One region of the Halobacillus sp. B23F22_1 genome, then DNA from elsewhere that is predicted to be linked to it. Evidence: riboswitches for the same ligand, from Rfam matches in the RefSeq annotation. Region 1 holds a riboswitch; each other region holds the start of a gene.
What was found. Region 1 has a riboswitch for thiamine pyrophosphate ahead of ACGTNH_RS15365 (YkoF family thiamine/hydroxymethylpyrimidine-binding protein). Riboswitches for the same ligand answer to the same signal wherever they lie in the genome.
Positions count from the first base shown of each region.

Region 2: it holds a riboswitch for thiamine pyrophosphate, as region 1 does, so the genes downstream of both, ACGTNH_RS02100 (acetylornithine deacetylase) here and ACGTNH_RS15365 (YkoF family thiamine/hydroxymethylpyrimidine-binding protein) in region 1, are expected to answer to the same signal.
Region 3: it holds a riboswitch for thiamine pyrophosphate, as region 1 does, so the genes downstream of both, thiW (energy coupling factor transporter S component ThiW) here and ACGTNH_RS15365 (YkoF family thiamine/hydroxymethylpyrimidine-binding protein) in region 1, are expected to answer to the same signal.

Region 1 covers NZ_JBIEKE010000003.1:59,463-63,929, reverse strand. The annotation lists gene ACGTNH_RS15375 (ABC transporter ATP-binding protein) at 1-199, opposite strand, end outside; gene ACGTNH_RS15370 (ECF transporter S component) at 196-774, opposite strand; gene ACGTNH_RS15365 (YkoF family thiamine/hydroxymethylpyrimidine-binding protein) at 771-1,373, opposite strand; TPP riboswitch at 1,468-1,571, opposite strand; gene ACGTNH_RS15360 (solute:sodium symporter family transporter) at 1,907-3,493, shown strand; gene ACGTNH_RS15355 (hypothetical protein) at 3,559-3,789, shown strand; gene ACGTNH_RS15350 (helix-turn-helix domain-containing protein) at 3,833-4,467, opposite strand, start outside.
Region 2 covers NZ_JBIEKE010000001.1:418,275-422,741, reverse strand. The annotation lists gene tenA (thiaminase II) at 1-314, opposite strand, end outside; gene ACGTNH_RS02100 (acetylornithine deacetylase) at 314-1,603, opposite strand; TPP riboswitch at 1,690-1,794, opposite strand; gene ACGTNH_RS02095 (metallophosphoesterase) at 2,040-3,080, shown strand; gene ACGTNH_RS02090 (Type 1 glutamine amidotransferase-like domain-containing protein) at 3,257-3,955, opposite strand; gene ACGTNH_RS02085 (gamma-glutamyltransferase) at 4,266-4,467, shown strand, end outside.
Region 3 covers NZ_JBIEKE010000001.1:369,185-373,651, reverse strand. The annotation lists gene thiD (bifunctional hydroxymethylpyrimidine kinase/phosphomethylpyrimidine kinase) at 1-594, opposite strand, end outside; gene tenA (thiaminase II) at 591-1,280, opposite strand; gene thiW (energy coupling factor transporter S component ThiW) at 1,312-1,806, opposite strand; TPP riboswitch at 1,897-2,005, opposite strand; gene ACGTNH_RS01865 (DUF3221 domain-containing protein) at 2,120-2,653, shown strand; gene ACGTNH_RS01860 (PucR family transcriptional regulator) at 2,896-4,467, opposite strand, start outside.

The DNA of each region.
Region 1 (4,467 bases):
CTTCCATATGACCATCCAGCTCTCTTGGAAAAAGTCCATTTAAACACTGTATAAGAGAGCTTTTCCCAGAGCCGCTTGGACCTAAAACCAGCATACTGTCTCCTTCCTTCACGTTGAAATGAAGGTTTTTAATAACTGGAGTTTCCTCTTCTTCATAATAGAGAGAAAGGTTGTCTATTTGAATTATTTCTTTCCTCATGCGGCTTTCTTCCTTCGTTGTTCTTTACCTAGAGCAAAACTTGAGAGAACCCCGGTTTTTGCTAACGCATCACTTAATGCTTTTCCTAGCAGTCCTGAAATAATGGCTCCGCTAATCATCCGGGTCACGAGCATTGCTAACACATAGGCAGAACTGAGAGCAGCATAACCAGACGTGAAATATCCCCAAACAAAGCTGAAGACAGCTGCCATAACACCTGCGAGCATTAATGTTTGCACGTTGTAGTATTTATATCGCGTCATTGCAAATGCCGATTCCGCACCTAAGCCTTGAACTATACCGGTTATGATAAGCATAGGTCCTAATGCATTCCCAAGCAGAACTTCGATAGTGGCTGCAATCGTTTCTGATAAAAATGCGGCACCAGGCTTACGGATAATATAGGCAGCAATGATGGAAACGATAAACCAAATGCCGAAAATGAAATCATACCCAATTGGACCGAAAAAACCTACGAGTACTTTTCCTACAGGTAAAAAAGCTAAATAAACGACAGCGAACACAACTGATAAGGCTGACATTACAACAATTTCTTTTAGTCTCCAGTTCTTCATGCATCATTCTCCTTTGTTGAAGGACTGTTGGCTGAAACCGTTACTGTCATGACCGTATGGGAAGAGCCGTTTTGTTCCGTTTCACGAAAAACGTTTTCCAGTCCAGTGAAAATTAGATTCGTATCCCCGTCCAGTCTGGTGGAGTAATGAGCAGGTGAAACATTTACTCCGTTTTCCTTCATGTGTTCAATCTGCTGATAAATCGTATCCATATAGTTACCACCGCCCATTGGATAGAGTGAGAACTTAGCTGCAATAGGCTGTTGAATCGTGTGAACGAAGTGTTCATTTGCACGTTCGCTGGTTTCCGCCATATACACATCCCCAGCGGAATCTCCCGGGCAGCCAATCGAATACGTTCCTTGAAAAGCCACGTGAACCCCGCTTTTCGCAATTGTAAGCAAAATCGCTTTTGTCACATCAAATACTTGTTCCATTCTTCCGCGAATCGTTGTTGTTACATTATCGGTGTGAAGCCAAACCTTCGATGTATCCACCTCTTTTAAGCTATCAAGAATATGTTTAATAAAGTGATCAGACATGGGGTGGACCGAAAAGGAGCACCCTGCAACACGTGAATTTTCACATTTTTCGTTCATTCTTTTCCCTCCTTCGATTTTGAAGCACAAAAAAACTGCATCCCATGGGAATGCAGTCTACAATCGAATAAGGCTTTACTTATAATAATACCTACGAAAGTCGACTGCACTTCCCCACGCTAGTATTATCTAGTTCGGGTAATAAGGGTCGGAGCCTTCTCCTCTCAGCCGTGTGACACAGCTCCCCTAGTGCTTGACGAAATGTTATGCAGTTTAAGTGATTCAGTTTTTATGGTAGCCGAAGAAACGATATTTGTAAACTGTTAAAGTGATAGATCCTCTGTAGAGCAAAAAAGTGAATTCTCTAATCTATCAAAATACTATAAAGCATTGAAGAGTTACTATCCAGCTTGTAAATGGGAGCAAAGAAACGATTTTTAATTCATTAATAAAGCAAAAAAGTGCATTTTTCAATTATATTTTTACCATTGAATCGCTTACATATTAAAAGATAGAATGTACAACAAGTATTAAAACGCATACATAGGTTAGCGACAACTTTGATACTGCATACATAAAAGGAGAGAGAATAGATGAATGCACTGACTATTTTATCGTTTTTGTTTTTTACAGGAATGGTTGCCCTCATTTCATATCTACTTACTCGTAAAGAAAACCTGGCTTCACAAGACGGGTATTTTCTAGGAGGAAGAAACCTCGGAGCCTGGGTAATTGCAGGTTCTCTCATGTTGACAAACTTATCGACCGAGCAGCTTATCGGATTAAACCAGCAGGGCTTTACAGATACGCTGGCGGTTATGGGGTGGGAAGTAGGATCTGCCATTGCCTTAGTAATCGTGGCTTTTTTCTTGCTTCCTCGATATTTAAAAGGCGGTATAACCACGATTCCTGACTTTCTAGAAGATCGATATGATTTTGGAACTAAACAGATTGTGACAGTCTTATTCTTGTTTGGTTACGTATTTAATTTACTGCCGCCGATTCTCTACTCTGGTGCAGTAGCTATCAATGGAATGTTTGATATCCCTGAAGTGTTAGGCGTCAGTCGAACAGCTGGTTTATGGATAACCGTATTTGCAATTGGAATTGTAGGTTCCATTTATGCTGTTTTTGGCGGACTTAAAGCCGTAGCTGTTTCGGACTCTATTAATGGGGTTGGTTTGTTATTAGGCGGGCTGCTCATTCCTGTTCTTGGTCTTTATGCATTAGGTGATGGATCGATTGGAAGCGGGTTCAACACAATCATGGAAAACTCTCCTGAGAAGTTAAATTCAATAGGAGGTGCAGATAGTCCGGTACCTTTTAGTACGATGGTCACAGGAATGTTACTAGTTAATCTATTTTATTGGGGAACAGCTCAGCATATTATGCAAAGAGCGATCGCAGCTAAAAATTTAAAAGAAGGTCAAAAAGGGGTATTAATTGCCGCATTTCTTAAGCTGTTTGGTCCTGTGTTTTTAATTCTTCCAGGGATTATTGCTTACAATATGTTTGGCCCCGACATTGAATCTGCGGATGCTTACCCGATGCTTGTAGGGGAGGTTTTGCCGACTCCTCTCGTTGGATTCTTTGCTGCTGTATTGTTTGGTGCTATTTTGTCCTCATTCAATTCAGCTCTAAACTCTTCTGTTACTTTAATATCTTTAAATATTTATAAACCTTACTTTAAACCAAGTGCGCCAGATCGAGAGATTGTAAGAAAAGGAAAATATGTAGGGATCATATTAGCCCTTTTTGCTATGTGTCTTGCTCCACTAATTGATAAAGTCCCGCAAGGTTTTTTCCAGTACTTGCAGATTGTAAACGGGTTCTATAATGTACCTATTTTCACAGTACTCATTGTTGGCTATTTAACGAAGCGAGTCCCTGCGATTGCAGCAAAAATTTCTTTATTTCTATTTATTACTGTGTATGCCATCACTCAGCTCTTTTGGGATACAGGGATTCATTTCTTGCACATTTTAGGAGTTTTGTTCGTCGTTTGTACGGGATTAATGGTAGTAATCGGGAAGTTCTGGCCTCGTGACACAGCATTCGTATTAGAAGAAAAAGCTAAAGTAGATATGAAACCATGGAAGCTCGTTTATCCAGTAGGTATTGCAGCAACAATGGCTATGATTTTGATTTACGTTCTGTTTTCACCAGCCGGTATATTATAATCAAGTGAACTCTTGCCTTCATTTGATATACTTACATTAATGATATATAGATGGAGGCAGGACGGATGAGTGATTTACATCAAACAGTTGAAACCTTTTACCATAAAGTTTACGAGACGTTAGGAAAACTTCACGAGGAAGCTTTAGGGCTTAAAGAAAATGTAGAGGAGGAAGAACTGGCAGTAAGTGAAAAAATTGAACGTACCGAATTTGCTTTACAGCTCTCAAGAGACGTACTGGAAAACTTTGTAGATTCGGGAAAAATCATGACGATTAATTATGATGTCGCTCAGTAACCATTGAAGTAGATTCAAAATGAGACCGTTATTCAAAACGGTCTCATTTTTTTAATACGATGCTTTTTTTGTATTGGCCTGGAGTCATTCCTGTTACTTTTTTAAAAACTTTGTTGTAATAGTTGGAATTCTGATACCCAATGCTCTGTGCAATATCCTCCGCTGAGTACTTCGTATTTTGCATTAACTCTTTAGCTTTATTAATACGAATATCCGTTAGATACTGTATAGGAGTTTGGTTGGCAAGCTTTTTAAACTGTCTTGTAAAGTGATAACGAGATATACCGGAAGAGACAGCCATATCATCTGGACCGATATCTTCCGCGTAATGATTTTTTGCAAACATTGCAGCTTCAATCATTTCATCAGGCCAATGCGTCATGTTGTGTTCTAAAGCAGAGCAATAGTGGTAAAGTTCCATTGTGAATTGGTAAGCATAACCAGAGGCCTGATGAGCGTTGGAAATGTTATGATTTGAGGCCATTTTAAAAAGTTCCAGGAATTCTGTAATAGGAAAAGCATCCGGCTGAAAGTACAATATATTTCCTGCTTTCTTCTGAATGAGGTTCCAGTAATATTCTACAACATCTCCATATAAAGTGAGGTAAATAAACTCCCATTTATCACTATCATCTGGAAGGAAATACCGATAATTGCCTGGAATATTCACAATGAAAG
Region 2 (4,467 bases), on a different contig from region 1:
GAGGGTTGTGTGTGTTCCAGTTCTTCTCGGCCAATTCCAATTCTTTCTGCATATCTTCGATGAAGTTCCATTTCCTCATTCAATGTAGAATGCAGCATCTCCGCAAACATCGTCATCGTTTTTAATTGATTTGCTTTTACACTTCCTAAAGCAAAAACCCGGCAATAATCAATTAAATATAAATAATCCTGTTTCATGAAGAACTTAAACTTTTCAAGTTCTAAGCTTCCATCACCAATACCTTTCACAAAAGGGTGTTCGAGATACTGATCCCATATCGGCTTAGCTTTTTCGTAAAGTCTATCAGTAAACATTATGTTTCATCCTTTCTTTCTAAATGTTGAAACCAGTCAAATAAAAAAGCAATCATCGTTTTCGTAAATCGCAGAAGCTGTTTCCTTTCAAGTGATTCATTAACAGCATGGGCTTGATCTAGTGTGCCCGGCCCGTATAAAACTGTTGGAATGCCTGCTTCTGATAACCATCCTCCATCTGTTACAGTCGGAGACATTGAATAGCTTACCGGGACGTCATGTATAAAATGATGAGCTTCAGCTAACCTTTGAACCCCGTTATGACTAGTGTCTACTGAAAAGGCAGGAAAGATTTCCCCCTTCTCCTCAATCATTGACGAGCCACCCCAAGAAAATTGAGGGGGATGGTCCTTTAACCAGGGATCGGCTTTTGCTGCATAAGTGATGTAATCTTCAATTTCACGGATCACTTCCTCATAATGTTCTTCAGGATAATAATGCACCGTAATCCATAGTCTGCATCGATCTGCTACGAATGCAGGGTGCCGTCCTCCTTCAATAACGGCTGGGTTGATCGTGTTTGAACCCGGGGGAAAACCGGGACTAGATTTAGTTATCGCCCAGTGCTTTTCAAGATCCTGCAAAGTATTAATCACTTTCATCATTTTTTCAATCGCACTCGCCCCATGCAGTCCCCCGCCAGCGTGGGTCATAGAACGTCTGCTTGCATCATGAAACGTGTGAGGACTTTCAACGGTTATCCATCCTGTAATTACGCCTCCCTGCCCTTGAATATTACAATCACTTGTATCTACGACCACAGCTAAATCAGCCTGATAGCCTCTTTCGCAACAAGACTTAGTCCCGGCTTCTCCCACTTCCTCGCCAACGACAGATTGGAAATAAATATTTCCATTAGGTTCAATTCCCCTTTCGTGAAGCAGCTTCATAGCAAACAGAACCCCGGCCATCCCACCTTTCATATCGGCTACTCCGCGTCCAAATACTTTATCTTTCGTCACTTTACATTCAAACGGGTCATACGCCCAGTTCTCATTCTTTTCGATAGCTGCTACATCAAGATGGCCATTGATGATGAGACTTTTGGCTTGACTCTCCTGTCTGCCCCTCTTCGTACCTACCACGATTGGATCTCCAGGGTAAAGGTCCCAGGAATCAATCGTAAAATCGAGTTCTTTCAATTGATGAACGACATACTCTTGTGCACTCTCAGCATTTCGCGCAGGTGGACTTAAAGTTGGATATGCTACCAAATCAGTTAATAATCGCAGCAGCTCGTCTTCCCTTCTGTTCACTTCCTGCAGTAATTGTGATAACTCATTATTCATATAAAAACTCCTTTTTTCACGAAAAAAGCCCGCTCCTGAAAAGAAGGAGCGAGCTTTTTCATAAGAATTTCAAATGGTATGTAGAGTGACTGCCCGCTTCACTTCCCTACGCTAGTATGATCTAGATCAGGTTATAAGAGTCAAAGCTTCCTGCTTTTCTCAGCCGAGTTGCGGCTCCCCTAGTGAAGAATTTGAATTATTTTATTAGTCATTATTAGAACACATTCCTGCCAAAATAACAAGAAGGCTTATCGCACAGTTAACTCCCCGATCACCTAAACTCTTATCTGTCTAATAATTTATCTGACTTCGCATAAGAAACCTTACAAAAAGAAAAACTACAGATTAAGCATTTCCATTATTTCAATGAAATGAAAATGAAGTGCAACTTACCACATTTAACAACAAGAACACTACTTAAACTGGAGGGATAGAAGTGGGTAAGAAATCAAGAATTGTGATGACCGCTGCACTCTGTATTGTTGTCTTTATTTTCAATTTCTTAATGGTCAACGTTGCCTCCGCCCCTTCCCTCCCGGATACTGCTCATAAACCAGCAAACGGAAGCTATCAAATGGTTAACCAGCCGCTTGAGAAACAAACGGATGATGACTATACGTTTGTCTGGATGTCAGATACGCAGTATTACTCAAAACGGAATCCGCACATTTATAAAGCCATGGTGAACTGGATTGCAGAGAAGAAAAACGAACTTTCCATCCCTTATGTCATTCATACTGGCGATATCGTCCACAATTGGGACGATGAAACTCAATGGAAGCATGCCGCTGACTCAATGAATGTACTGGAAAATGAAGACATACCATATGGAATGTTGGCAGGTAACCATGATATCGATTTAAAAAACAAAGACTATAGTACATTTTCGAAGTATTTTGGACAATCCCAATTTGAGAATCACTCTTACTATGGTGGTTCGTATAAAAACAATCGAGGACACTATGATATATTAAACGTTAATGGCAATAATTTTATTATGATATACATGAGCTGGGGAATTGACCAAGAAGAAATTGACTGGGTCAATAAAGTATTACAGAAATACCCGGAGCATACAGCTTTTCTTAACCTCCATCAATATTTATTACCAAATGGAAAACGGAGCCGACTCGGGGAAAAACTATTTGAACAAGTTATTACACCTAATGAAAATGTAGCTGTTACTCTCAGTGGTCACTATTACGGTACAGCCTCAAGGGTCGACACGATTGATGATAATGGTGACGGCATGCCAGACCGCAGCGTTCACCAACTATTTGCTAATTATCAAGGAGGACCGGATGGCGGCCAAGGATATATGCGCTTACTGCATGTAAGTCCAGAAGAAAACAAAATTTATGTGAAGACCTATTCCCCCTACATGGATAACTATAATTATTACGATACTGAAGACTATCCAGGGAAGGATGAATTTGTAATTGAACTTCCACTGAATGAAAGTAATGATCCAACATAATAAATCTGCGATATACCTGAATTACGCATACAATCATCCGAACGATTCTATTGAAATCCGTTCGGTTGATTAATGTTCAAGAAAGAACTTTCACCATCACTCCTTCAAAATACTTAGCTTTCCGCAATTCAATTTTTTCGGTTTTTGACACAATAATTTAATTAGGTACAGCCTCATTATGTTCTACCTAAATAGGTGACGGGAAGTTCATTTTCATTCACTACCTTATGAAAGGAAACATGATAAGCCCGAGCGTTAGGACGCGAACTTACAATTCTCTTTATTTCCTGATCAATATAATGTATAGCTGCCCCATCATCTGCTGCAATGCCAGGCTGTAGTTTTCCTTCATGAACTAATGTAGTGTAGGACGGACGCCTCTCAGGTTCACCGTCGTAATGAGGACAGTTACTCCCTTTTAATAACCCTAAACATGATAGAGGTTCAAGCCCATCTCCATAGGAGTCCGTAACCCCTTCTTCAAACCAGCAAATCGAACCTGCGCTTACACCCGACAGGATAATTCCTTGATTCCACGCATTTTTTAAAATGGAATCCAACCCCCATTCCTTCCAAAGCACTAAAAGATTTTTTGTATTGCCCCCTCCTACATAAATAATATCCTTATCTAAAATAAATCCTTTTAAGTCACGGGTTGGTGGTTTAAACAACGATAAATGGGAGGGGATGCAATGTTGTTTTTCAAAAGTACGATAAAATCTCTTAATGAAATCGTCTGAATCACCGCTTGCTGTCGGGATAAAGCAGATCTTAGGTTTACGCTTATTCGCCTGCTCGAGTATGTATTGGTCTAATAATATATTATCAGACTCCGTTAGGAATCCTCCCCCACCAAGAGCAATAATTTGTTTCATGACTATACACCCCTTTAGCTCGTATATTCACTCTTTCAAACAATACCCGAATTTGCTGATTCCTTTCCATACTACCATGAATTTTCTTACATCCACTTCTTTCTATTCGAAAAATAAACAGTACTTTAGGATTACTTGCGAGTCCTTCAACTGTTTAAATCATTTCAATCAGACCGATCGCCACTTCTATTGATGTAAGACTTTTAATTTATATAAGTTTAGTAAATAAATATATAACTTATTTGTATTTAACCTGCTTTTATCCAACATATAAAATGTAAGAATATTACGAAAAAGGAGGATTCTTTTATTGAAAGGCATAAAACGATTTCCAATCTCAGTAATTCTTCTTCTATTAGCCTCTACAATAGCTTCTCCCCCCTATGTAGGCGCTGCTGAATTTAAAAACCAGGACTCTTCGGTTACAGGATATGGTGGAGCCGTGGCCTCAGAAGATCCAGATGCCTCAGCTGCCGGGATGGAGATTCTTGAAAAGGGCGGAAACGCCGTTG
Region 3 (4,467 bases), on a different contig from region 1:
TTTAAACTCGTGCAGGACAGAGCCGTCATATAAATAGTCAATTGCATCCCCTTTTAAATGTCCTCCTTTTACTAATGCTGCCCCTGCACCAAACCTCGTACAAATTTGCATGGCTGCATCCTTCATATCTTCTGTATTACTTATCTTCTCATCTAGTAAAAATTCAGCTTCAGGAATATTTGGGGTAACAACTGCTGATAAAGGAAGAAGGTGATCACGTAAAAAACCTCGTGATTCTTTCTCGATTAATGGATCACCGCTTGTTGCGACCATCACAGGATCCATAACATAAGGGGCTGGAACATTCGGCATCCACTCAGCGATCACTTTCATCATATCCATATTCGAGATCATTCCTGTTTTCATCGCGTGAATAGGTATATCTGAGGAGACAGCTTCTAATTGACTTTTAAGGAACTCCACGGGCAGATGATGAACATCCTTTACTCCCGTCGTATTTTGAGAAACGACAGAAGTAATCACACTCATTCCATAACTTTTCAACTCTTGAAATGTCTTTAAGTCGGCCTGGATCCCTGCGCCTCCGCTCGGGTCTGTACCAGCAATTGTTAACGCAGTATTGACTTTATTCATCTCGAATTCACTCCTTCTCCTTGCGGCCATTCTTCACAAGTGTACGCCATTTCCCAAAATTTCAATTCGAGCTGGCAGCTTTTTCGAAATGCATCTTTCATGCGTTGACGCTCAGTTTCTGAGGCAAAATCGGCCAACTCATTCAGTCGTTTCCGCATAGCCTCTGAGAGTGTTTCAAATTCCTCATCTGCATAAAACTTGATCCATGGGAAGAACGTATCATCTGTTGTGGGCTGATATTTTTTCATTAAATGTTGTCCTATTTCAAGATACGTCCACGGACAGGGAAGCATTGCAGCTAATATTTCACCTAAACCTCCCAGCTGGGCGTGGTACATCATGTGTTTTACATAATGATCAGCTGTAGGCGGTAATGGATAGCCGTGCAGTTCATCGTAACCAACACCAATAACGTCGCAAAAGTTCTGATGAGGGTGAGTTTCACTGTTTAAAATGAAGCCTATTTGTTCATTAAAGTATTCAATATCTTTGCGGTTGGTTGACTTTGAAATTCCAATTCCGTAAATGTGCATAAATGCATTTAAATATTCATAATCTGCTTTAATGTAGTGAGCAATTGATTCGTGAGGTACTTCCCCTTTTCCAATCCCATCAACAAATGGATGATTAAAAATAGCTTCGAATATATCTGTGTTTTCCCGTCTTAAAGTATCCGTGAAACTCATACGTTCGTCCTCCTTTTAAATTGTTGTTCAGTTAATAGTCTAATTGAGTAATTGGTTTAGTCTGTTTCAATCGCGTTACAACGAACCACCCAAGCAATGATCCGCTAATACTGCTTACAAAAAATGAAGGTAAAAATGCCAATGCTCCAGCTGAACTTCCCATTAAGATGTTTGCGAATGGAACAGCGAATAATGCTCCAATCATACCGGATCCTGCCAATTCCCCAGAGACTGCAGCCAATGGTTTTCTCGTCCACTTGTATAAGTAACCGGCAAATAAAGCTCCGATCATGCCCCCTGGAAATGCGAGCAGCGTTCCTAGCCCTAGCAGGTTTCGAAGCAGACCAATTGTAAATGCTATGGCGACTGCGGGAATGGGTCCCAGAGTAATAGCCGCCATCACATTGACTGCATGCTGAACTGGATAAGCTTTGGCTGCCCCTGCAGGAAACCATAATAATTGAGCTCCTATTGTCCCAATGGCAACAAATACGGCCATGGTCGTGAGCATTCGAGTTCGGTTCATATACTTCCCCCCTTCCTGAGTTACAGAGCTGCCCACAAAAAAAGTCAGGCCCCTTTTAGAGGACCTGACTTTTATAGGTAGAGTAATAGACAAAACGTCTGACTACTTCCCTCCGCTGGTGCTAACCAGATCAGGTATATAAGAGTCGGAAAGCTTTATACTCTCCTCTCAGCCCATTTGGGCCCCCCTAGTAGTGAATGTAAATATTTACTTGGTTCCATTCATCATAACAAAGCATCTTGTTTTTGTCATGAAGAAGGGTGTACTATTTGAAGTAACTACAACTTTCATATGTGCAAGGGAGAAGAAACCAATGATAAAAAAATGGTGGTTACTTATTTTAATCGTTATGGCAGGATGCGGCACGACAGACGTAGAAGAAAAAGAGGAAGCTGACAGTGATTCAACGGACGAAACACAAGAAGAAACCTCTGCGTATTCAGGCTATGTAATGGACCAAAATGAAACAAGTATTTTAGTCGTTGATACCATTGAACCTAATGGCGGAGAACCGATATGGGTTTCAGGAGTAGAAAAAGACATGTGGCTAGGTAAAAAGGTGGAGGTAACCATTGATGGGGCTGTAGCAGAATCCACTCCCATGCAAGGGGAAGCTGGTAAAGTAACAGTAGTAGATGCTGATCAGCCTGAAGGGGCTGATATGAATGAATCCCAGGCTTTAGCCACAGCATTAACCGAAGTTGACCGTGGAAACGCTCTAGCTGTTGAGTCATTAACCTATGAAAAAGAATCAGATGAGTGGGTAGTGAAAATGCGGTCTACCGTTACTGAAAGCGGAAGTGAGAAAGTCATTGTTTCAGATGAGAATTTTGAAGAACAACCATAGTGAAGTGATCTTCTCTTCAGGCGTTTGAAAAGTCGTACACTGGTTTAAAAATGAAATCCCACGGTTCTTTTCTTCAAAAAGTCTCCATTACAAGTATCCTTTATCATGGATAAAATAAGGAGGTCCGCTCTTGTTATTTTCTTTCCGCAGAAGTTTCACAATTCCCGGACCTCGATGAATTTGTGACCCTGAAATTTCTTATAGTAAAGGTTATCATGGCCGTTTTCTGTAGTTGTGATAATTTAATCTTCGTCTACTTTCTTTAACATCCAGAGCCTCACACTTAATTCAAGCAAAAACATATCGTCAGCATTTAATAAAGACAGGCCTGTCAGTTGCTCAATATTACGCAATCTATGGAGTAAGGATTGGCGGTGTAAATTTAAAGCCCGGGCTGTTTGACTGACATTACTATTGTACTTGTTATAGACAATAAACGTATGAATTAAGTCTGTTTGTCGTTTTTGATCGTATTCAATCAGTTTATGCAGCGTGCTTTTAACAATCTGCTCTATTTCTTTCTCATGAGAAAGCGCCATTAACAGCCGATTCATCCGGGTGTCACTAAAAAAGGTCCGCTCCCCTATTTCATGCTGCTGCCGCCCGATGTTAAAGGCTGTGACTGCTTCATTATAGCTTTTATGAAAGTTATAAATTCCGTCTTTATGCATGGATATTCCCCAGGAAATATTTATCCCGGCTAATAATTCATTTAAGCGTCGTTCGACTAAATCAAGAAACTGGTTGGCGGTCTCCATATATGGCCGACTGTCTGCCTCAAGAAAAACAATAACTTCTCCACCTTCAAAAGTTGCCATCGTCCGCCTTTTTAAGACATCTCCAGCATGTGCAACTTCTTTTTGAATGTAGTAATTTCGACTATGCATAGAGGAAGACATAACGGCTTGGTCCGGCGTTCCGATATGGTCATCGACTTTTTTTGTAAAGCGGATTTCCCCAACGAGACAAATATACGGTTTTGTTAAATCATACCCAAGTAATTGCGCCTTTGATTGAAGTGGTTTATCCATTTCCATATCGGTTTTGGCTAAGTCAAGCAGGAAATTATCCTTCAAACGAATCTCCGTCATTTCAATTGCATTCTCTTTTACAAAATAAAGGGCACATGCTGTAAGAGCATGCTCCAGTATGTTTAAGTTGGACCATGTAAGCTCGGCTTCTGATTCAGGTTTAAACAGTAAATATCCTTGTTTCTTATAATTGGACAAAATCGTTAGTTGATAGCAATAGCTGGCCCCTATTTGGTACTCTTCGATGTAATGATACAATGGATGGTCTTTAAAAGGTGTTTCTTGAGATGGTATGAGCTGGTAGTCTCCTTCCACTTCTCCATTTAATACTTGAATCATGTGCTGGTCAAAATAGTAATTCGCACGTACGAGTTTATTATGATCACTAATCGCCACAGGAATGACTGTGTTTTCGTAAACGATCTTCATAATCTCTTGCAGCCCTTTACCATTAAGCACACAGTTAATCAGCTCTTGTCTAATCTCTTCTGTCCGTTGCTGCTCAACTTGCTTTTGTCTGCTTATTTCCTGAAGAACGTCATGCAGTACATCCCCAAACCTGACTTCCCATGGCAGCTCTAATAAAACAAAATCATGCTTGGAAGCTGCTTTAATCACTCGATCCGGAATCTTATAAATGTGTCTCCCTGTTGCAAAAGCAAGAGCAGAAGCTCCCGAATCAATCACATCCTGAACATAACTCTCTAAGGCAACAGGGTCTTCACTACAGCCAATTCCTGTACTTAAAACAAATTCGTTCTTCCTCACAAAGTTTTCCACGGG